Sinobacterium norvegicum: one gene and its partner. The protein of the gene in region 2 interacts with the protein of the main gene of each other region in a pairwise test. Links are inferred from orthologs where the notes say so. Each region holds a gene or a part of one and is shown on either strand. Other genes may lie near its edges. The genes, in order: ligA and leuS.

Region 1 (12,312 bases), 1.4 Mb from region 2 along the record:
GGCGAGGTCGAACTGGCCGTCATTACTTTATCTCCTGTGCCCCAACCCCCGATAGAACAAAGGCTATTATGGCAGGACAAATTGGTTTTCGTCGCCCACAAACAGCATCCAATCTTCGATGGAAGAACCATTAGCCTGAAGGAACTGAGTCAACATCGGGCCATCCTGCCCGGCCTCAATACCTATACAGGTCAGATAGTTAGCAGTTTATTTGCCGATAACAAACTACAGCTCAACTCGAGCATGGCAACCAACTACCTTGAGACCATAAAAATGCTGGTGGATATCGGCCTCGGTTGGAGCGTAATTCCTGCCACCATGCTCGATGATGACGTGGGCGTCATCGACATCCATCAAGTCAACATCAACCGCAGCCTGGGGTATATTTTTCATCAGGATCGTAGTTTGTCCAATGCTGGCCAGGCTTTTATCGCGCAATTAAAGCGTTAAAAGCTATTTGAGCGTTCAACTAAAGCCTGTATTTGGTTAAGCTGATGTCGGTCAGAATAAATAAGCTGTTGAGGCTAAGCAATGTACGAGCAATTTCTGCAACACTTAACCACCACCGCCCACCAGGATAGGAACTTTGTCGAGTGGCATGGCGGTATCAAACATTACGGTTTCTGGGCCATTATCATTCAGAACCGGCCCTGGGAAAATCTTTTCAACGCTGCATCAGACCACATTCAAGGTCTTACTCTGAAAGGCTATCGACGCCAGCCCCACATTACGATCAGCAGCAGCGGCTTACTTGACCCTAAACACTTCAGCAAAGAACAGTTTGAGCAACAATATGAAGCACTGATACAGGCTGACATCGCCGCCTTCACCCTGACGGCGAACAGCTTAAACAGTTTTGCCGGCTCACCTTATATTTCTATCGATGATCAACAAGGTGGCCTTTCAGCTATCCGACGAGTACTGCATAGTATTATTGAAGAAGACAGCCCTGCCACTGAATACACGCCACACATTACCCTCGGTCTCTACGACGAGGCATTCAATTGCCCACTAGTGGTAGAGTGCCTTGAGCGTTTTGAACCAAGATCAGTCGCGGATTTATATGTCGATAAAATAGCCTTCTGCAGCTATGAAACCGACAGTATTCAGGGGCCGTTAGTGGTAATAGATAGCGTTAGATTAACACCCAACCATGGCATGCAAACCGGCCAGTGAGCTGGTTACCAAGACAACGAATACCATAATGCCAGTTTCACAATTGCAGCTTGTTCCCCGACAATAAATCAGACTCATTTTATGATTAACATCCAATACATTGACTCTATCAACGCCATCGATAAGGCGCTATGGAATAACACCGTCAACGCTGACTATCCCTTTTTACAACATCAATTTTTACAGGCACTGGAAGACAGTGGCGCAGTGACGACTGAAAAAGGCTGGCAACCTAACCACGGGCTTATCTATGATGATGAGCGATTAATTGGCATCATCCCGCTCTACTTCAAAAGCCACAGTTACGGTGAGTATGTTTTCGACTTTGAATGGGCCAACGCCTATCATCGCAACCAACTACAGTATTACCCCAAGCTGTTAAGCGCCATCCCGTACACCCCGGCAACGGGTCCCAGGCTCTGCCTGATCGCCCCGTATGACAATGCTGAAACAGTATCCGCCGTCTGCGAACATCTCATCCAATACGCGCAACAACACCGACTATCCAGCTGCCACATTCTATTCAGCGACCCACATCAATCCAGCCAGCTAAAAGATGGCGGCCTGAGCCAGCGTCGGGCCGTTCACTTCCAGTGGCACAACAAACAATATCGCGATTTCGACCACTACCTATCGACTTTCAACGCCAGAAAACGTAAAAACTGCCGCAAAGAAAGACGCTGTTTAGCACAACAGCAATTGAGCGTTGAGTATTTTAACGGCGACCAAATTGATGATCAGCTATGGCGGCAGTTTGGTCAGTTCTATCAGGCAACCTACGCAAAGCGCAGTGGCCACGGCGGTTATCTGCCTGTTGAATTTTTCAGCCAACTCGGCCGGAATATGGCCGACAGTATCGTGTTGATGACCGCACGAGGCCGCCATGGCATCATCGCTGGCGCATTGTATTTCAAGGATGCAACAACTCTGTATGGTCGCTACTGGGGCTGTGCCGAGGAGTTCGACAACCTGCACTTTGAGCTCTGTTATTATCAAGGCATCGAATACTGCATTAACCACAAATTACAGCGCTTTGACCCAGGCGTTCAAGGTGAACATAAGATTCAACGGGGCTTTGAACCCAACTACACCTATTCAAACCATTGGCTTGCACACCCCAGTTTTGCTGAGGCAATTGATAATTTTTTGCAGCAAGAATCTCCTCACATCGAACAATACAAGGCGGACTGCGAGCAGTATCTGCCGTTTAAAAGCGTGCTGAATAGTGCCGAATAGGTTATAGCGCCCGATCAAATATCGCCACGCCCTGCTGGCTTTGTATGACCTCTTGCAGCCGTAAATTTTCATCCGTCTCACCAAGGGCAACCGATAGATTGATGTATTCTAAGGCTGGCTCTGGTTGATTAGAGCCGGAATAGCACCAGGCAATTCGTTCTGCCCAGCCTGCCGTCACGCCGTATTCGAGTGCTGCCTTCATATGTTCAATGCCCATCTGACATTGTTTGTCGCGTTTAGCATACCAGGCCTTGTCTGCATGAGAGCGCCCCAGCAACAAATACAGCTTTGGGTTGAATGCCAGGTATTGCTGCTGCTCTTCAGCGAAGCCATCCATTTTGCTATATGAGCCACCCCAGCGTGGTTCTAATTTGTTAATATAGGTGCTTCGTACGTAATAGCTGCCCGGATTCTGCTCGATGGCTGCGTCAACAACCTCCCGTCGATCAACCCGAACACCCCTGGCAGTACTGATCGCTATTAATAATGGATACACCGGCATCATATCGGGCCGCTCTTGCAATACATGATTAAAATCATTAATCGCCAGCCGGCTATATTTTGTCTGATCTTTAAATTGCTGTTCGGTAACACATCTAGCCAAACAACTCCCTCTGGCCTCCATGGCCTTATCAGCAAACCACGCCCCTCTGGCGGTATAGGCATAAATTGAATCAGTTTTAGCCACCCAACCATTAACCATCTCGAAGGTAATACCGGCCTCAACCAAATTTAAAAATGAAAAATAATAGGCGGTTTCCCACTGAATATCTTTGCGGTAATCCATTTCAAGCGCAGACAATTCTGTCTCAAGAGCGTCATAATCTGCCACCAGCAAATAAGCAGACATATTAATTTTTTGATTGCTGAGCTGGTTGCTTTGGTAAACCGCTTTGCCTGCCGCCTGCGCCTTTGAAGATTGGCCGATGAGACTAAAGTCTGGCGGGTTAAACAGAGACAGTTTGCCCGCATAAACAACCACCAACACCACGACCGCAGCTATTATTTTACCCCATGGCAGCGGCGGATGATCAACAGCCTTAACAGCCTGACCTATCTGCTGCTCATTCTGCGGCACCTGCTCTTGCTGTACCGCTTGGGCGGCATTGAATTTAGCAAAGAAAATACCACAGTGCCGACATTCTACAGCCTTCTTAGCAACCTGTTTTTGGCACTTTGGACAGCTGCGACGCACTGACACCTCAGAGCTATCGTTAGAAGACTCTACCGCCAGTGCACTGACAGATGTCGACTGGGGTGGTCGATGCTTGTTGATCACCACCTGCAAACCGGTGGCCGAGAGCTTTCGCTGATAGGCAAAAGCCGTTTTATGGGGTAAATCTTTCTTAATTAACTGCTGTTTTCCAGCGAGTAATCGCTGGGCATTGGTCGCCGACATATTCAAATCAGCCAAGGCTTTTAACACCGATTCTCGACTAGCGCCCTCAGTCGGTCGACCTAGACTCAATACATCCCATGTAGTCTCGATGATTACTCTCCGCTAACAATGCATTCTATTTATTATTCGGCGAATCTAGACAGCAACGCCAAAAGTCAAAATAGTCTATCAAATCAGTCGGTAAGTTACGAAATAGATTTTAATAAATACCAAAAGCCAAGCCCACTGCCAGCTGTTGTCCCAGCTCATAACACCGTTGCAATGCCTTGTTGTCTGGAATACCTTTGACCACTATTTCCGTGGCCACCTTTTTCAGCGGATAGCCCTTACAAATTCTGTCAACATCACGCACCGCACCACTACCATCATTACCCGCACTGACCAGCAAGGCATAACTGAGGTTCATCTGCTGCTCAATACAGGCATAATAGGTTCGATCGAAAAAATCTTTTAACCCCCCTGACATGGTACCGAAGTTCTCGGGGGTGGCGAAAACAACCGCATCACTACTTCTCAGCAATGCAGCATCAGCTTCAAAGGCGCGACAGAGAACCGTTTCAATCTCACTTTCCGTCAAGGCACCACGATAAGCCGCCTGGGCGAGACTTGCAGTGGAGCCGCTCTGGCTGTGATAGATAATCAACAGTCTTTTCACACTCTTCCCCACTAAAAAATTAGGTTAAAAAAACCACAGAAATTTACTGTCTCTGATCAGTTTAGCCTCACAAACTTCGAGCTGTTTGCGGTAACGCCAGGCGTTATCGGCAACACCCTGTGAAACATTAATTAACCACTGTTTGTTTTTATAAGTGCCGCGGTTATAGCCACCGGGGCCATCGTGATAGGCCAGGTACAACGCCTTATTGTCCCAGGGCTTAATATTAGTTTGCTTGACCGTATTGCTGTTATACCAGGCTATAAAATCAGCAGCATCACCAAAGTTTTTACGACTGGCTCCACTGTTACCCGTTTTGCTCTTATAGTCATCCCAGGTGCCATTGAGCGCCTGGGAATAACCTAAAGCGTTAGAAGGCCTAGAGCCAGGAAAAATCCATAGAAAAGTTCCCCGCTGAGGCCGTGCATCATGAACGAAACGAGACTCTTGATGCATAAAAGCCATGATGGTTGGAATCGATCCACCCCATTTCTTGGAGGCCTTGCTGGCATCTTTATACCAGCCACTCTTCTCCTCGAAGATATCGCAGACATTATCCGTATTGCTCGGCGGCGTGGTCGCACAACCTGACAACAATAAAGTGATGGCGATAGTCTTTAGATAAGGTATGTTCATCTGTTATCGGCCTATTGATGCTGCGCTATTAGACTTAACAAGCCATCTTCATCGATGACGTCGATACCCAGATCCTGCGCCTTGGTCAGCTTCGAACCCGCACCCGGCCCCGCCACCACACAGTGAGTTTTTTTGGATACACTGCCTGCAACCTTGGCACCCAAAGCTTGTAACCTGGCTTTGGCATCGCTGCGTGAAATACTTTCAAGGGTACCCGTCACCACATAGGTCTGGCCCTCTAACGGCAATTCGGCCTGCTCATCTATATCGATATCGGACCAGTGTACACCCCGCTCCTGCAGCGCACTGATCACCTCTAGGTTATGCTCTGCGCGCATAAAACCATAAAAATATTCGGCGACTACTGCACCAACGTCAGGGGTAAGCTGTAACTGCTCCCGATCGGCATCGACCAACGCCGCTAGACTGCCAAATTGCTGGCTTAATGATCGTGCTGTAGCCTCGCCAACTTCACGAATACCGAGAGCATATAAAAATTTATCCAGCGTTGTAGCCTTTGCCTTATTAATTGCAGCCACCACATTTGCCGCTGACTTAGGGCCCATACGGTCCAGACTGGCAAGCTGATAGTCATTGAGTAAAAATAAATCCGAGGCATTTTTGATCAACTCACGATCAACCAGTTGATCGATGATTTTGTCACCTAACCCGTCGATATCCATCGCCTTGCGAGAGGCAAAATGCTTGATTGCCTCCTTCTGCTGGGCCGAACAATATAAGCCACCGGTGCAACGAGCCACAGCCTCGTCGGCCGAGCGTTCGACAGGGGATTGGCAGACAGGACATTGCTGAGGCAGAACCAGATTTTCCGCGCCACCTTGACGCTTATCAATAACCACACTGACAATTTGAGGAATCACATCACCGGCTCGGCGTACGATGACAGTGTCACCAACACGAACATCGAGCCGCTCAACCTCATCCATATTGTGCAAGGTAGTATTGCTGACGGTGACGCCACCGACAAAAACTGGCTTTAAACGAGCCACTGGCGTAATGGCTCCTGTACGCCCTACCTGAAATTCGATTCCCTCGACTGTGGTCAGCTCTTCTTGAGCGGGAAATTTATGGGCAATGGCCCAGCGGGGTGCTCGCGAAACAAAGCCCAACCTCTGTTGGTCCGCAATGCTATTGACCTTAAACACTATGCCATCGATATCCATCGGCAGCTGGTCACGACGCTCGCCGAGGCGAGAATAATAGTTCATACAGGCTTTGGCTCCAGAGACTACCGCCGAATCAACATTAATCCTCAACCCCCATTGATTGAGTTGTGCGAGGATTTCACTGTGCCTGGCTGGTAGATCACCACCCTCAACCAAACCAACACTGTAACAACACATCTGTAACGGTCGCTTGGCGGTAACAGTTGGGTCGAGCTGACGGAGGCTGCCTGCGGCAGCATTACGTGGGTTAACAAACTCCTTCTCGTAGAGTTCACGCGCCTTATCATTGAACGCTTCAAAACCACTTCGCGGCATATAGATCTCTCCCCGCACCTCTAGCACGTCGGGATAACCGCTGCCAATCAACTTCAACGGGATAGAAGGTATTGTTCGTACGTTGGAAGTGATATTTTCGCCTACCTGACCATCGCCTCGGGTGGCGCCTCGCTCTAGCACGCCGTTACGATATAACAGGCTGACAGCCACACCATCAAGCTTGGGTTCACAGGCATATTCTATGTCATCGTCACGACCGAGTAGCTTTTTCAGCCTTGTGTCGAAGCTATCGAAGTCTTGCTCATTAAAGGCATTGTCCAGCGACAGCATTCTAACCTCATGCCTTACCTGCTCAAAGCCATCGAGGGGGGCGGCCCCTACTCGCTGCGTTGGCGAATCGCTACGCCTCAATTCGGGCTGACGGTCTTCTAACTCTTTGACCGCATGGAAAACACGGTCGTATTCAGCATCGGGCACTGTCGGTGCGTCCAACACATAATACTGGTAATTGTATTGTTCTAATAATGATCGAAGTTGGGTGATTTGTTCGACGACAGTCATCGCCATAATTGACTCCAATTACACCAAAAATAAGGGCGGATATATCCGCCCTTATTGTCACATTTATATAAATCGTTAGGAAGTCTATCAGCTAGACTCAGCCAGATGCTTTCTTGAAAATTCTTTAATATCTTGACGGAAATAATCCAGCACCTGCTTATTAATATCGCTGCCGTCCTTATCTTTCATCACACCATCAAAATTATTCGCTACATATTCCGCTGTTTGAATCATTGCCTCAAGTGCAGCCAGTGGGTCGGCAGGACCCGGCAACCCCAAATAGAAACTTACCCCAGGGATGACCAACTTCCCCTCCTCCTCGGCCATAAAAATTCCCGATTGAACCTGGTTGGCCACGTTAAACTCTATCGCCCCTTTGCCATTGGCCTGCTCGTTACGCTGATAGACCTTGTGCCTGTTCAACTGAATGTCGCAGGCCTTGAAAAAACCATGCAGCTTATCCGCGTCAAAGCCAGCTGTGGCTTTAGCTCGAACGTTAATGATTTGTACATGTTGGTAGTCGGCTACACTTGGTTCCTCAAAGCCATCGCTGTCGTTGGAATCATCACTTGGCGGCTGAACAACCGCTGAGGGTTTACCAAATACGGGGATGTCTGCTAAGCGGTCTAGCAGTGTTTTATTAGCCGTTTTTGTGTTTGAAATCACCGTCGCTTCGCTTGTCACCTTCGGATCATTGGCCGGCGCAGCATCTTCAACCTCGTCAGCGATAACTGTTTCACGGCCAGCCTCTACAGCCGGTGATAGCGTCGTCTCTTCGCCGGCCGTCGTTTCTTCCTTTGCAATAGCAGGTTTTGATCTATCGGTAGAGCGCTCTGCCTCTATCGCTGGCGGCACTTCAACCGATTCAGTCACCTTGCGGACGGACTTCTTCGGTGTTTTACGCGGCACAAAACCGGTTTGCTCCGCCAGGTCAACAACCTCATCCTCATCCTTGGCAACAGAGTCAATCAGCATTGGCACACTGCCATCACCCAGGTCAAAGCTTTGCTGTTCAGGAACCTTGAAAGGATTGCTACGATACTTTTTCTGTTGGCTGGTCGCAGCAGCTTCTTGCTTACCGGGTTGACTGGATAACGACAAATTTTCATACAGTGTCTCGGCCGTCACTTGGGACTGCCCAACATCGAGCTCTGACTGTTGCTGATCAGACTCTTCGATTTTCGCTAATATGCTGTCAGTAGCCCGTTCGTCATCGTTCAAATCGCCCTGCGCAATCACTGTCTGCGGCTCGCTATTGTTGGAGGCATTGTTTTGATCAGACTCGACGATGACATCAGTGATTTCAATGTCATTGCCAACGGTGACATCTGACTCGTCTGCAATAACCCGTGAATCCGCAGCATCTTCGTCGACGTCGTTAGAGAGCTCTAGATCAATGTCTTTTAATGAGGGCAAGTCGTCAACGGTATCGTCAAGTTCAGGTTTTATTGGCTCTGTTTTTATTGGCTCAGCATGCACTTCAGAAACTTCTGGCACGGACAAATTATCACGAACATCTTGCTCAACCTGCGCTAGCATTTGATCAAAAATGGCATCAGAGCTGGTACCAAGGTCGGCACTAACATCATCAATTTTATCCGTCATGTCATCGCTATCCACCACCTGTTGCAGTGTCTGTTCAGCAGAAGACAGCAGTTCTGGTACAAGGTCAGGTGATTGTTCTTTTGACGGGGTCGGGTCGCTGCTCACCGTCGATGGTTGACTGGGATTTATCGGCGCCGCAATACTCGACACGCTCTCGACCGCCGCATTGTCTTCAACCGGCGGGTTGAAGACAAAATCTGCAGCCAGGTCATCCTCGATAGTGGAAGCCAAAGCTTTTTTGCGCTTGTTATCTAAACTTAGGCTATCAGCAGCGGTGTCTTTACTGTCAGAAACTACACGCGCCCCGCCATTGGGTAGCTCGCTGAGATAATCGTCTATGGGGTCTTTACTGGCGACCTTCATACGCATGTTGGAACGCCGATCTTGAATCACTCGGCGAACACCATCGGCCAGAACCAACAAAATTAGCAAGGCGCCGATCAGCAGCATCCATTCGCGCATTCCTAGTTCCATAACCATGACTCCAAAACTGTCATATTTCCTCGACTTATCCTATCTCAAATCTATCACTTAGACTGTAACGCGAACACATACAGCCAAGCAATGTTATCGTTTTATTGTACCGATCCGTCGCGTATTTTCTATCGACCAAATCTTACGATAACTCCCTATTATTTATAACGCATGGCATTTTAATACAAGTTCATCAAACTGCAATACCACGGGCCTATTATAGTGCAGCCAGCTCAGCAGCCTCTTCAATATCCACCGTTACCAGACGAGAAACACCGGCTTCCTGCATAGTAACACCCATTAATTGATCAGCCTTTTCCATAGCGATCTTGTTATGCGTGATATAAATAAACTGTACAGTCTGTGACATTTCTTTCACGATGTTAGCGTAGCGCCCAACGTTGGCATCATCAAGTGGCGCATCAACCTCGTCCAACATACAGAATGGCGCTGGGTTTAGCTGGAAGATAGAAAAGACCAATGCCAGTGCTGTCAGCGCTTTTTCACCACCACTTAATAAATGAATCGTTGAGTTACGCTTACCCGGTGGTCGCGCCATAATAGTGATACCAGTACTTAATAAATCATCACCGGTTAGCTCCAGGTAAGCACTGCCGCCACCAAAGACCTTTGGGAACAAGTTCTGCAGGCCATTATTGACTCTATCGAAGGTCTCCTTGAACTTGCTACGGGTTTCTTTATCGATGCGACGAATGGCCGACTCCAATGATTCCAAGGCCTCCATTAGATCATTGTGCTGATCATCAAGGTACACCTTGCGCTCAGACTGTGTCTTATACTCTTCGATTGCCGCCAGATTGATCGCGCCAAGGCGCTGTATTCTGGTTGCTATACGCTGCAAGTCTTCCTGCCAACGCCCCTCTTCGGCATTTTCTGGCAGCCCCTCAAGTACCTCTGCCAAGACAAAGTCGGCCTCGACAAGCCGGTCTTCCAATGCTTTTCGGCGTACCTCAAAGCTCTGACCTTCGAGCCGATGTTTTTCTAATTCACTGCGCAACTGCTGAGCTTTTTCCTCGCAATCACCGCGCTTCTTCTCATTGCGCCGCATGTCACTGTCGACGCCATCGAGACTCTCACGTGCCTTGCTTAACTTTTCCTCAACTAATAGTCGCTGCTCAAGCGCTGTCTCCAGCTCTAACTGCACCTCATCTGCAGGCATTCTTGACTCTGCCAACGACTCGGCAATCTCCGCATGGTTTGTCTCGTATTGACTGCGCTGCCCCATCAGACGCTGTAGCCCCTGGGCAATACCCGAGATCTTGGTCTTTAGTGACTGACCACGCATCTCGAGCTGGTGAGCACCGTCTTTATTTTGTCTGGCCTGATGACGCATTCGCTCGAGAGATTCACGGCTGCTGTCGCGCTGCGCAATCAACTGCTCACGACGCTCCGCATCATTTTCCATCGCATCCAGCGCAGTCTGCAGCTCAAGGCGAGCCTCACCAAGACTTTCTTGTTCGACGTGTTGTAACTCTTGCTGCTCAGCAATCTCTGCGGCGATATTATCTCGACGAACCACAACCTGCTCAAGTCTGGCCTGCAAGCCACTGTATTTTGCCGATAACTGTGATTGCTGCTGCGACTGTTGTTTTAATTGTTGCTGTAGTAGTTCTCGCTGTTGCTCGGCCTTTTTCAGCGATGCTTGCTGCTCGCCCTGTTGCTCGCCCAACTGTTCAATCTGCTGTTCTAAATAGCTCAGTCGCTCGGTCAACTGCTCCAACTCTTTTGCCCGTGCAATGACACCGGACTGCTTGTCGTCGTCTTTGCTAACCCGCAGCCACTGAGCCCCGAGCCATATACCCTGTTTAGTCACCACCGACTCGCCAGCTGCCAATTGTGGCTGTAGCTGCTGAGCCTGAATGACATCGTCAACCACATAGACACCGCTCATCAGATTGGCAACATCAAAGCCAGAGGTCTTGTCAGCCAACAAGGATGCCGACAGGCGAGGCAATGTTGACTGTGGCTGCGGGTTATCGACGACAAAACCAATACTGCCTTTACTCAACTGATCCAGAGCCTGCGAAACACTGCCGATACTGTCGACGCATACTGCCTGTAAATAATTACCCAGTACTGTTTCAACCGCCAACTCAAACCCCGGCTCGGTGGTCAACGACTCACCCAACCTGGCCGCCTTATCCAAAGCCTGGTCTGCCAGCCACTCGCTGACAACACCGCCAGATTGTCCCAGCGCTGCCTGCTGAAGCGTTTCGAGGGAGCTAAAACGCCCTTTTTTAGCCTGGTATTCTTCCCGATACCTGTTGAGCTCTTCAACAAGCTGTTGAGATTGCTCACGCTTCTTGTCCATACCCTGTCGCAGTGAATCTACCAACTGCTGATCGGACTCAGCCTGCAATTCAATCTCGGCCAGTTCTTCTTGCAATAATTCAATCTCTTCACTTTCACCATCGCTGACCAGGCCTTTTTGCTCCTCACTGAGTTTCTCAACGCGAAGATCAATGCGGCGTAATACCTGCTCGATGTGCTGTATTCTCGATTGCTGAACCTCTGCCTGCTGACGCGGCTGCTGAGCCTGCTGATTGAAACTATCCCAGGCCTGCTGCCACTGCTGCATCAACTCTTCAGCATGTAATAATTGTTCCGCCGCCTCTTCTTCTCCGGCACTGAGCATCTCCAGCTCAGGCTCAATCTCAAGTAACTCCTGATTGAGTTGCTCAAGCTCATCCTCGTCCAGCTTTAACTGTTCGACAACCTCTTCAATAGAGGCGCTGACGCGATGCAGGTCACTTGCCAACTGGGCCTCACGTTGTTTCTGGTGCTGAATATTTTGTTCGCTGCGCGCAATCTCGGCACCCAGTGTGTAGAACTGTCCCTGGACCTCATTAAATTGGTCTGTTAACTCTGTATGCTGTGTGCGCTGGGCATCTATCATTGATTCGGCAGCTAGACGCTCAGTAATCACATCTTCCAATGAGTGTTCCAGCTGTTTGACCACGTCTTCTTGACTGCCGGCAAGTCCATCCAACTGCTGCCACTGAATGGCCTGTAATTGCGCCTTGAGTAAACGTTCCTGTGACCTGAACTCTGTGTATTGCTCTGCCGCTCTGGCCTGACGTTTGAGG
Region 2 (12,465 bases):
TGCTGACCGCTGAACAGGTGATGGAAGGTGTTGTCGATTTGGTTGATGAGGTGCAGGTCGAGGCAACCTTTCCAGATGGCACCAAACTGGTGACCGTCCACAATCCAATTGTATAGGTATGGCAATGAAACCAGGAAAAATTGAAACCAAGGGCGGCGATATTGAATTCAATGTCGGCCGTAAGACGGTAGAGTTGGTTGTTGCTAATAATGCCGACCGTCCAATACAGGTGGGCTCACACTACCATTTCTATGAGACTAATGCGGCGCTGAAGTTTGATCGTAAGCTGAGCCTGGGATATCGATTAAATATCATTTCCGGAACAGCCGTGCGTTTTGAGCCCGGTCAGACTCGTACTGTCGAATTGGTTGCGTTGGCCGGACGAAGAGCTGTCTATGGCTTCCGTGGTGAGATACAGGGACTGCTGCAAAAAGAGGGGGCGGGCGATGAGTAAAATGGATCGTACCACCTATGCGGAGATGTTTGGCCCCACCACCGGCGACAGGGTTCGCTTAGCCGATACAGCGCTGTGGATCGAGGTCGAAAAAGATTATACCCATTACGGCGAAGAGGTTAAATTTGGTGGTGGCAAGGTTATTCGTGACGGTATGGGACAGAGTCAGGCGGGCTACGAGTTAACACCGGATACCGTCATTACCAATGTGGTTATTCTCGATTACTGGGGCGTGGTCAAGGCGGATTTGGCGCTCAAGGCTGGGCGTATTGTGGCTATTGGTAAGGCGGGAAATCCTGATATTCAAGACGGTGTCGATATTGAAATAGGCCCCTGCACCGAAATCATTGCCGGAGAGGGGCAAATTGTCACCGCCGGAGGCATCGATGCCCATATTCACTTTATTTGCCCGCAACAGATCGATGAGGCATTGATGAGCGGCGTGACCACCATGATTGGTGGCGGCACAGGGCCGGCGACGGGGACGAATGCGACGACCTGCACGCCAGGTCCCTGGCATATCGGCAAGATGTTACAGGCGGTGGAGTCGGTGCCAATGAATATCGGTCTGCTGGGCAAGGGTAATACGAGCTTACCTGAGGCGTTAGAGCAGCAGGTGCTGGCCGGTGTCTGTGGTTTAAAGTTGCATGAAGACTGGGGTACCACGCCGAGCTCTATCGATACCTGTTTGTCGGTGGCGGAACAGCACGATATCCAAGTGGCTATTCATACCGATACGCTGAATGAATCTGGTTTTGTTGAAGATACGATTAAGGCCTTTGATGGCCGCACGATTCACACCTACCACACAGAGGGAGCGGGTGGCGGTCATGCGCCGGATATCATCAAGGCCTGCGGCTTGGATAATGTACTGCCGTCGTCGACCAACCCAACCCGCCCCTATACCATCAATACGGTGGATGAGCACCTCGATATGTTGATGGTCTGCCATCATTTAGACCCTAAAATTGCCGAGGATGTCGCCTTTGCCGACTCTCGTATACGCAAAGAGACGATTGCTGCAGAAGATATTTTGCATGATTTAGGCGCGTTCTCGATGATTAGCTCCGACTCTCAGGCGATGGGGCGGGTAGGCGAGGTGGTGACGCGGACCTGGCAGACGGCTCACAAAATGAAGCAGCAGCGAGGGGCATTACCAGAGGACAGCGACTGGAGTGACAATTTTCGCGCCCGTCGCTATATTGCCAAATACACCATCAACCCGGCTATTGCGCATGGTATCAGCCACGAGGTGGGTTCTATCGAGGTGGGTAAGCTGGCCGATCTAGTGATGTGGAAACCGGCGTTTTTTGGTGTTAAACCGGCGATGATTATCAAGGGCGGCATGATTGCCGCCGCGCCGATGGGTGATCCTAACGCCTCTATTCCGACGCCACAGCCAGTGCATTTTAGGCCGATGTTTGGCGCCATGGGTAAGGCGGTTAGTCAGACTTCCGTCAACTTTGTCAGCGAGGCTGCGGTGGCTGCTGGCATTGGTGAAAAGCTGGGTTTAGATCGGCGCTTGGTGGCGGTGAAAAATTGTCGCAGTGTCAAAAAGAAAGATATGAAACTGAATGACTACCAGCCCCATATGGAGGTCGACCCAGAAACCTATGAGGTGCGGGCCGACGGTCAATTACTCGATTGCGAACCGGCGACAGCGTTGCCAATGAGCCAATTATATTCGCTGTTTTGATCGGCTATTGCGCGACAAAAAGCAAACAACTCACAGTAGGTGGTAGTGATATGTTGATGTGCCAAGAAGTAGTGGTTGCAGCACCAGAGGCGACGATGCTTATCGTTGATCTCAGTTGGGATCAGCGCAAACGCTCTCGATTTAAGAGTGAGACACGATGTGGTCAGCCCATGGGCTGGATGATAGAGCGGGGCAAGGTACTCAGCGATGGCGATTGCCTGCTGGCTGAGAATGGTCAGCTGATTCTGGTCAAGGCAGCACTGGAAGATGTCTCTGTCGTCCTTACCGATAACCCCTGGCTGTTGGCAAAGGCGGCTTATCATTTGGGTAACCGCCATATGCCGCTGCAGTTGGGTGAGGGCTGGTTACGTTATCAACACGACTACGTGTTGGATAACATGGTGCGAGGTTTTGCCCTTGAGGTAGAGCGGCAGCAACGCCCCTTCCACCCGGAGAATGGTGCCTACGGTAATCATGGTGGTCATAGTCATGGCCATGATGATAGTCATGATCATGGGCAGCAAAGTCATCATCATGAGCACTGATTCACTGGCGCGGTTAAAGCTGATGCAGTTGGTCAGCCCAGCCTTGCCAGTGGGGGCATATGCCTATTCGCAGGGTTTGGAGTATGCCATCGATTGCGGTTGGCTTACCTGTGCAGAGGAGGTCGGTGATTGGTTGCAGGGGGTGATGACTCACGGTTTGGCATTTTTAGATCTGCCGGTGTTGATCCGTTTGCATCGTGCGGTTCAGAGCGGTGATCAGTCGGCTTTTAGTGATTGGAATGATTACCTGTTAGCCAGCCGTGAAACCAAGGAGTTACTGTTAGAGGATAGCCAGTTGGGTGCGGCGCTTAAGCGCTTGCTGAAAAGCCTGAACATTGGCGCGCTGTCTATTACCGGCGGTGAAAAAGAGCTAAGTTTTTGCAGTCTATTTGCCGTCGCAGGCGTCGATGCTGGCATCTCTGTGGAGGCATTGCTCGAGGGTTTTTCCTTTAGCTGGTTGGAAAATCAGGTGCAGGCGGCGACTAAAATTGTGCCGTTGGGGCAAACTGAAGGTCAGCGATTAATGGTACAGCTGATGCCTGCCATCACCGCCGCAGTAACGGATGCATTGGCTATGGATGATGAGCAAATTGGCAATAGTCTAACCGGAGTGGCCATGGCCAGTAGTTGGCATGAGAACCAATATAGCCGGTTGTTTCGTTCGTAAATTAAACACAATTTTTCTTTGAGGTAATGATGACACAGGTTTTACGCATAGGTATTGGCGGTCCCGTTGGTTCGGGTAAAACAGCACTGGTAAAGGCGCTCTGCGGTTATATGGCTGAGCACTATAATTTGGCGGTGATTACCAATGATATCTACACCCGCGAAGATGCCAAGTTTCTGCAGCAACATAAGGTGCTCGATAACGATAGGATTATCGGTGTCGAGACGGGGGGCTGTCCGCACACGGCAATCCGTGAAGATGCCTCGATGAATCTCGCCGCTGTCGATGAGCTGACCGAGCGATTCGACGGTTTGGAATTGGTCTTTGTTGAGAGTGGTGGTGATAACTTAGCGGCGACATTCAGCCCCGAACTATCCGATCTCACCCTCTATGTTATCGATGTTTCGGCAGGGGATAAAATACCGCGCAAGGGGGGACCCGGTATTACCAAGTCAGACCTGTTAATCATCAACAAGATTGATTTGGCGCCGCTCGTAGGGGCATCGCTGGAAGTGATGGACCGTGATGCCAAGAAAATGCGCGGCGATGCACCTTTTGTATTTTCAAATCTTAAAGACGAGACGGGGATTCAGACTATAATTGATTATATTGTCGACAAAGGAATGCTGACGGATAAGCATATCGTGGTGTCAACATAATTTAGATCAACGGCTTATAGTCAATAAGCGGTTAGTTTGACTATTAGGCCAGCTTTAGCATGAATTTTTAAATCGCTCGGGTTATAATCCCGCGCCTCTAAAGTTATCAATATCGAGACCGAGTGCATGAGCCAAGTAAGTGAAATACGCCAAGTAATGGCGGAAGCTGATCTTGTAGTTTCTGAGGAAACAATCAACGCAGCCTATGATAAAATGGCAGCGGAGATTACCGATAAGTTGGCCGATAAAGACCCGATCTTTGTCTGTGTGATGAACGGTGGTTTAGTGACAACCTCTGAAGTGACAAAGCGCTTACAATTTCCTTCGCAGATCGATTACTGCCACGCCACGCGTTATCGTGACGAGACAGTCGGCGGTGAGACTCTGGAGTGGCGCGCAACACCTCAGCGTTCATTAGAGGGGCGCGTGGTGGTTGTGGTTGACGATATTCTTGATGAGGGTGTCACCCTGGCGTCGATTATCGAGTCGTGCAAGGTTCAGGGCGCTGCGGAAATCTATAGCGCAGTGCTGGTCAATAAGTTGCATGACCGCAAAGTCGATAAAGCATTGGTTGGCGATTTTGTTGGTCTGGAAGTAGAAGACCGTTTCATCTTCGGTTGCGGTATGGACTACAAAGGTTATTTGCGTAACCTGCCTGCGATTTATGCCCTCAAAGATCATTGATTTGTAGCCGCTGTTGGTCGCATAAAAAAAACGCCCCACAGGGCGTTTTTTTATGCCTGTCAATAATGCGCAGCTAACCTCTATCGTTATCTTTTGGTGCCGTGTTAAGCTGATGTTAATCACGCCTATAATGAAAAAAAAGATACTGATTATGGTTAAAACAGTTAATAACAGTCCTCGTTTTCAGCTTCATGAAACTCTTGATATTGGTCACAGCAATTGGGATAAATCTGAATATCTAATCGCCAGCCAAAGCCAGATGGTTGAAATTTTCAAGACGCTTGCCGTTGAGCCGGGTGGCGAGGTTGCCGACTTTTCTGTCGCCACCAAACCTTGGCCTGTCGAGGGAATGATTTTTGCGGACCCATTGCTGAGTGGGCGTCAGATCAGCGGCGAACAGTTGCTTAACCGGCGTCTGTTCAATGATGGTTTGATGGTTGTACACCGAGGGCAGCTGGTACATCAATCCTACCGAAATGGCATGGTGGCGGATGATCGTCATGTTATTCACTCCTGTAGTAAGTCTCTGTGTGCGATGATGGTCGCTATTGCTGAAGAGGAGGGGCTATTGCAATTAGGGCGGCGGGTGATCGAATATTTGCCTGCATTTTCTCAGCATGCAGTATGGCAGGATGTCACGGTTCAGCATCTGCTGGATATGCAGGCCGGGATTTTATATAGCGAGGACTATAGCTCTGCGGATGCCCATTATTGGTCGTATACCCGGTCGGCTGGTTATTATCCGCCAACAGAAAAAGACCGTGCAATAGGCGTGCAGCAGTGGATGTTGGAAAATCTAGTCGAGGCACAATACCCTGCTGGCGAGGCCTTTGTGTATAACTCCTGCCTGACCAATGTGTTGGCGATGATACTGGAGGCCATTTATCAGCGGAGCTTTGCCGAGTTGTTCGAACTCAAGCTTTACCGTCATATAGGTGCCGAAAAGGCAGCCTGGCTGAATACCGATAGCAAGGGATTTACCATTATCGAAGGGCAGATTAATCTGTCGCTGCAGGATTTTTGTCGGGTTGCCTTGCTCACCCTTAATAAGGGGGTCAATTATCGTGGCGAGCAAATCGTCCCGGCCTGCTTCTTCGATGACCTAGTGGTAAGCGATGCGTCGTTGAAAAAAGCCTATCAGGCCCACGACCAGGATACTCTTTTCCCCTCTGGTCAGTATCACAATCAATTCTGGGTATTAGAGCCGGAGCAGCAACGATATTCGATGATTGGGATTCACGGCCAGTTTGCCTGGGTCGACCAATCGCGACAGTTACTGGTGGTCGGCCAGGGCTCCTACCCACACCAAGACAGTGCGCTGATGATGAAAACACTGAAAACGCTGTGGCATGGGCTGGCTGATTTCGCCGATAACAGGCCAGTATTATAGTTGTTGGGACGCCTGGTTAATATTGAACCGCATGCCGGCGACAGTATCCTGCCAGGCCTCGTTTTCTGCACTTGTCCACTCATTGCCAAGAGCCGTCTGGATGGTGGCGACATAGGCATCAATGAGACCGAAGTAATACCCCGTGTCTCTGACGTTATAGGTCAGGTGGCGGTAAAGCTCTTCCTCGGTGGCGGTGACGGAGTAATCGGGGTGTTTAACGGCATCCAGTAATGCGTCGCCAACCTTGCAAAACTTAATCAAGCTGACCTTGTTGAGGTCGAAGGGGGCGAAGATTTCTGCCGTTTCTGGGAAGTGCTGGAAGAATGTCGTCATCATCTGCAGAGCCAACTGGTTGGCGTTGCAGCGCTCTTTGGCGCGTTTGATGGAGGCGTCGACAATTTCTGCCTGGTGCTGATACATAATGCTGTCCATAGAATTGAATAGCATTGTTATAGCATTACAGTGAGATGGCGCCCTCGTCTGTAGGGACGAGGGCGCTTGTTTAGAATGAATTAAAGCGCGTTGTTATCACTGCCGATGAACAGGTAAACGCCCCATTCATCTTTGATTACCGCATCGGTTTTGATCAGGTGAGCGCCGATCTTAGCCTTGACAGAATCATTCTTGTAGCGTGTTACCTCGCCGCTTTTTGCCAGTGTTCTGGCCTGCGTCGTCTGCTGCCAATCGTTGCCTAAGCATTGCTCAATACGGCTGTTGAGTGTTTGATAGGCGTTGCTGGCACTCTGCTCCGAAGGGTACATTTTCGAGCAGCTATAGCTCGACTGTCCATCATTCCATACCCAAATACTGCAGGCGTTGGACACAATCTGATAGTTAGTATCGTAGATGGTGAGTTTTTTGTAGTCTTGGCCGGTGCCGCGAATATCTTCGAAACCATGCTGGTATTGACTAATGACTTCCTCGATACCTTCGCAAGGTTTGGGGGTGTAAATTGTGTTCTGGTAAAGCTCACAGCCGCTGGTAAGGAGTATAGCGGCGGTGGCGGAAATGCCGGAGAGTCTTCTTTTGCAGCCCATGATTATCCCTATGCTGATTGGCTTGTGCGTGTATTATTATGCAACAGATAAGCGTCAGAGGTAAACATTGAGGAGGGGCTCAGGGCTGCTGGATGGCGAGCGAGTGACCACAGACGGTTAAAACAAGCAGTGATAGCTCATCCCAAACATTACCCTTTTCTGCTCCCTTAGCCATATTGTCAATGCGTCGACAGTGGTCGAGCGCCCCGAGGCCTTGCCGCTTGCTCATCCGGGATAAGGCTTTGCGATATATTGGCTGGCGTCGGTCAAAGATTCTCAGCTGCTTAAAGCTGGCATTGATGTTAGTGCTGCTGGCCAATTGGACGAGAATGCGAACCTCGCGGGTTAGCGCCCACAGTATCAAAATGACTTCCGCTCCTTCGCCGCGCAAACCATTGAGGACCTTAAGAGCTTCGCCGGGGTTACCCGTGAGCATCCTGTCGCTGAGGTTGAACACAGTATATCGGGAACTGTCGGCAACGACCTGCATCACTGTCTTAGCAGTCACCGTATCACCGTCGACTAATAGTTTGAGTTTTTCTATTTCTTGTACGGCGGCGAGAAGGTTGCCCTCAACTCTGTCGGCCAATAGCTGACAGGCCTCTTGATCAGCCTTGAGTTTGGCCGCATTGAGGCGCTGCTCTATCCATTTAACCAGTTGGTAGCCTTCAATCGGCCAGAGCGTGACAATCCCCCCAACTTTATCAACTAACTTGTAACCTTTACTGCGGCTGGCATTGCTGTCGAGTTTGGCGCTGATTAATAGGATGATGGTGTCGGGATTGGGGTTGTCTAAATAGCTGGCCAAGGCCTTGCCGGCCTGCTCATCAAGCTTGCCTGCCTTCAGCCGAATCTCGATGATTTTACGACTGGCGAACAGCGATAAACTGTTGGCGCTGGTCAGTGTTTCTGCCCAGCTAAAGCTGCTGTCGACATGGTGTAACTCCCGCTCATCAAAACCCTGGCTGGCGGCGACCCGGCGCAGTGCCTCGCCCGCCTCTTGCACTAAGAGTGACTCGTCACCGCAGCACCAATAAATGGGTAATAGGCCAGATTTAGCATGCTGGTCGAACTGGTTTGGGCTCAGTTTCATCGTGGTTTAAGGCTGATCGAAAAACGATGAGTCTGATGTGGCAGCCGGTGGTGTCGGATTCTGTTGTTGCTGTTCCTCGGCCTGCGCTTGTAGCTCTAGCAAGCGTTGGTCGTCGATGGTGGCGAGCTGGTTGACGATGCTGACCGCTAACTGGGTGCGCAAATCACGCAGCAACAGCTCTTTTTCATTATCGGAGGCGATGACGTTATCGGGGTTGTTGTAATAGATTTTCTCAGCATAGACTTTTCGAGGCGGGATCAGTGTTAAGCCCTCGTTGTTAAGCAGAGTGAATTCGACCACCATCGTCAACTCATACTCGCTGGTCCTTGCCTGAGCATCGTAGCCAACGCTGCGCTCATCTTCCTTGACTTCGATAAAGGCGAGTTCGTAGGCGGTGCTGTCGGTGATGTCGGCGACATTGATATCGTAAAGAGTGAAGCTGCGTTTGATTTGCTCGATAATCGGGCCGCGAGTTTTACCGGTGAGCTTCAAGTTGGTAATAGGCTCTGCAATATCGACATTGCCGCGTAATTGGAAGCCGCAGCCGGCAAGTAGAGTCAAGGTAAGAACAACGGTGGCGAGGCCTATGTTGCGTAGACTCTTGGTCAATGTGTGCATGCAGAATCCTATGCGTTGCTGTCGTGTTAGGTTAAGTCTTTGTGTTCAATAGAAGACTGTAGCAACTGCCGGTAAATGCTGGCAAGCAGTTACTACAGATAGCGACGCTAGCCGACAACGATGTTGACCAGCTTACCCGGTACCACAATGACCTTGCGAACGGCCTTGCCATCCATGAAGCGCTGGACGTTCTCATCGGCCAAGGCGATAGCCTCAAGCTGCTCCTTGCTGGAGTCGGCGCTGACGCTTAGCTTTGAACGTACCTTGCCATTGACCTGAACAATCAATGGGATATTGGCCTGAACGAGTGCGGCCTCATCGACGGTGGGCCAGTGGGCGTCGACCACGGCGCCCTCATGCCCTAAGGCATGCCACAGCGCGTGGCTGAGGTGGGGCGTTATAGGCGATAGCAACAGGGTTACCGCTTCCAGCGATTCGCGAATAATAGCGGAGTTTTGGCCGCCATCTTCCTTGAACTTGCTGGTGTCGTTGACTAATTCCATCACCGCAGCGATCGCAGTATTAAAGGTTTGTCGACGGCCACAGTCATCGCTGACCTTGGCAATGGTCTGATGGATTTTGCGACGCAGACCCTGTTGCTTGTCGTTCAAGCTGTCGATGTCGAGGGCGACTTGATCATTTTGCACGTGGCTGTAGGCAAGACGCCAAACACGTTTGATAAAGCGGTTGGCGCCTTCAACGGCAGAGTCAGACCACTCCAGGGTCTGTTCTGGGGGCGCAGCAAACATGGTGAAAAGGCGGACGGTGTCGGCGCCGTAAATTTCAATAGCGTCCTGTGGATCGATGCCGTTGTTTTTTGACTTCGACATCTTGGTAACGCCACCGGCAATAACCGGCTGTCCATCGGCAATCAAGGTGGCAGTGGCGATGCGTCCTTTCTCATCGCGCTCTACCTTAACATCGGTTGGGGCAAACCAGCTCTTGCCGCCGTTGTCTTCTTCACGGTAATAGGTCTCGGCCAATACCATGCCCTGACAAAGTAGACGCTTGAAGGGCTCGTCACTGTTTACCAAGCCTTCGTCTCGCATCAGCTTGTGGAAAAAGCGGGCGTACAGTAAGTGTAAAATTGCGTGTTCGATGCCGCCGACATACTGGTCGACAGGCAGCCAGTAATTGGCCTGCTCAGGGTCGAGCATCATGTCGTTGACGTTCTTACAGGTGAAGCGGGCGTAGTACCAGCTCGACTCCATAAAGGTGTCGAAGGTATCGGTCTCGTGTTCTGCCGGCTGACCATTGTACTCTGTTTTACGCCACTCAAGGTCGCTCTTGATCGGTGAGTTAACACCGTCCATGACCACGTCGGTTGGCAGCAATACTGGCAGGCGATCCATGGGTACTGGGATTTCGCCACCCTCAGGCAGGTTCAGCATGGGAATGGGCGTGCCCCAATAGCGCTGGCGGCTGACACCCCAGTCACGTAAACGGTAGTTGGTAGTTGTCTCGCCCTTGTTGTTAGCGATAAGCACTTGGGAAATTGCGTCGAAGGCGGCATCGAAGTCGAGTCCGTCAAACTGACTGGAATTTACCAAAATACCTTTCTCGGTATAGGCTGCTTGCTCGAGATCGATGTCACTGCCATCGGCGGGCTTGATCACCTGGGTGATCGGCAGCTGGTAGGCCTTGGCAAATTCGTAATCGCGTTGGTCGTGCGCAGGAACGGCCATGACGGCGCCAGAGCCGTAATCCATTAACACATAGTTGGCGACCCAGACAGAGACCTCTTCTCCGGTAATGGGGTGGAGGGCTTTGAGGCCGGTATCCATGCCTTTCTTTTCCATCACCGACATATCCGCCTCGGAGACAGATTGAGTCTTGCACTCGGCGATAAAGTCGGCCAGGGCGCTGTTGTCCTCGGCCAGCTTTAAGGCTATCGGGTGCTCGGCGGCCAGACTGACGTAGGTCACGCCCATAATGGTGTCGGGGCGGGTGGTGTAGACATCGAAGCCGTCGGCAACGTTGGCAATTGGCTGCTGCAGGGCGAAGTGCATGGTAATGCCTCGGCTCTTACCAATCCAGTTGCGCTGCATCTGCTTGACCTGATCCGGCCACTCATCCAGCTGATCGAGATCGTTTAGCAGTTCATCGGCGTAATCGGTGATTTTAATAAACCACTGCGGAATTTCTTTGCGCTCGACCAGAGCACCTGAGCGCCAGCCGCGGCCATCGACAACCTGTTCGTTGGCTAATACGGTCTGATCGACGGGATCCCAGTTAACGGTGGCCATTTTCTTATAGACCATGCCCTTCTCGTACAGGCGGGTGAAAAACCATTGCTCCCAGCGATAGTAGTCAGGCTTACAGGTCGCTAATTCGCGGCTCCAATCATAGCCAAAGCCCAGACTTTTGAGCTGGGTCTTCATGTAGGCGATGTTTTCATCGGTCCACTTGGCCGGTGCGGTATTGTTGTTCATCGCAGCGTTTTCGGCGGGTAGGCCGAAGGCATCCCAGCCCATTGGCTGAAGGACATTTTTGCCGAGCATACGCTGATAACGAGTGATCACGTCGGTAATGGTGTAGTTGCGGACATGGCCCATGTGCAGCTTACCACTGGGGTAAGGGAACATGGCCAGGCAGTAGTACTTCTCTTTGCTGTCGTCTATGTCGACTTCAAAGCTTTTGCTCTGCTCCCAGTATTGTTGAGATTGAGCTTCGAGTTTTTTCGGAGAATATAGTTCTTCCATCGTACCGTTCTTCTGCTAGGTCGCACGTAGGCGGAGAATAACAACACAGCTAATTAGGCTGAAACAGCTGTGCGGATAATAAAAATTTGGGGCGTAGGATACCGCAGCGACAGGGCTCAAGCCACCTTATATGGCCAAACTAGCGTGCATTATTTAACGATCAGCAACGATATTGGTTTGCTGGCGATGATATTGCCGCTGCGGGCGGCAATTCACTGCTATTGAACAGCGCTGCCCAGCCTCGCCCAGGGTGTCGTGCCCTGCATGATATCGACGCTGCCGGTCAATGTTTGATGCTGGAATTGTTCGCTTTGCTGCACGATTCTGCCGCGGTGATCGATGATGGCAGAGACACCATTATTGGTGGCGCGTAACATCCAGCGACCGTTTTCCAAGGCGCGCATTTGCGCCATCTGCAGGTGCTGCAGCGGCCCGATTGAGGCGCCAAACCAGGCGTCATTACTAACGGTGAGCAAGAGGTCGCTATTGGCGGCATGGCGCTGCGATAAATCGGGATAGACTACTTCGTAGCAGATCAATGGCAGCAGTTTAGCCTGGTCGGTGATCAGTAATGACTGATTGCTGTCGCCGGGACGAAAGTTTGACATCGGCATGTCGAAGAAATCGATCACTCCACGCAGGACTGATTCCAGTGGTACGTATTCGCCAAAGGGCACCAGTCGCTGTTTGAAGTAGATCGATTGTTCGGCGCCACTGGCGACAATGCTGTTGTGAAAAATCGTCCGCTGTTTACCGTTATCAGTAATGTTGCGTCGATAGGGAATACCGGTTATCAGCGTGCTGTTATGTTGCCGAGCCTGTGCCGACATGGTTTTGAGAAAGGGCTTGGCGCGCTGGTAGAGCATGGGCACGGCGGCCTCGGGCCAGATCACTAAGTCGTGTCCCCACACCTTGGCGCT

The links.
Region 1: the proteins of leuS (region 2) and ligA interact in binary tests that used the Escherichia coli proteins (3 or more experiments, as listed by UniProt). The link is inferred for Sinobacterium norvegicum from one-to-one orthologs.

Annotation. Positions count from the first base shown.
Region 1 is NZ_CAKLPX010000001.1:531,860-544,171, forward strand. What follows is about bases 4,624-7,590. They hold ligA (NAD-dependent DNA ligase LigA), read right to left. Parts: upstream 7,133-7,590; coding sequence 5,114-7,132; downstream 4,624-5,113. Other genes in these bases: L9P87_RS02315 (transglycosylase SLT domain-containing protein), read right to left, coding at 4,624-5,102; L9P87_RS02325 (cell division protein ZipA C-terminal FtsZ-binding domain-containing protein), read right to left, coding at 7,214-7,590. Also shown: L9P87_RS02290 (LysR family transcriptional regulator), read left to right, coding at 1-450; L9P87_RS02295 (2'-5' RNA ligase family protein), read left to right, coding at 532-1,176; L9P87_RS02300 (GNAT family N-acetyltransferase), read left to right, coding at 1,258-2,412; L9P87_RS02305 (hypothetical protein), read right to left, coding at 2,414-3,880; L9P87_RS02310 (flavodoxin family protein), read right to left, coding at 4,011-4,466; more of L9P87_RS02315, read right to left, coding at 4,491-4,623; more of L9P87_RS02325, read right to left, coding at 7,591-9,205; chromosome segregation protein SMC, read right to left, coding at 9,423-12,312. UniProt on the Escherichia coli protein: DNA ligase that catalyzes the formation of phosphodiester linkages between 5'-phosphoryl and 3'-hydroxyl groups in double-stranded DNA using NAD as a coenzyme and as the energy source for the reaction.
Region 2 is NZ_CAKLPX010000001.1:1,923,989-1,936,453, reverse strand. The notes cover bases 8,749-11,868. They hold leuS (leucine--tRNA ligase), read right to left. Parts: upstream 11,546-11,868; coding sequence 8,951-11,545; downstream 8,749-8,950. Other genes in these bases: lnt (apolipoprotein N-acyltransferase), read right to left, coding at 11,764-11,868; L9P87_RS08670 (LPS-assembly lipoprotein LptE), read right to left, coding at 8,749-8,843. In the rest of the region: ureA (urease subunit gamma), read left to right, coding at 1-116; L9P87_RS08720 (urease subunit beta), read left to right, coding at 125-454; ureC (urease subunit alpha), read left to right, coding at 447-2,150; urease accessory protein UreE, read left to right, coding at 2,201-2,695; L9P87_RS08705 (urease accessory protein UreF), read left to right, coding at 2,649-3,362; urease accessory protein UreG, read left to right, coding at 3,389-4,021; L9P87_RS08695 (hypoxanthine-guanine phosphoribosyltransferase), read left to right, coding at 4,148-4,705; L9P87_RS08690 (serine hydrolase domain-containing protein), read left to right, coding at 4,857-6,095; L9P87_RS08685 (globin), read right to left, coding at 6,090-6,515; L9P87_RS08680 (hypothetical protein), read right to left, coding at 6,608-7,132; holA (DNA polymerase III subunit delta), read right to left, coding at 7,212-8,225; more of L9P87_RS08670, read right to left, coding at 8,232-8,748; more of lnt, read right to left, coding at 11,869-12,465.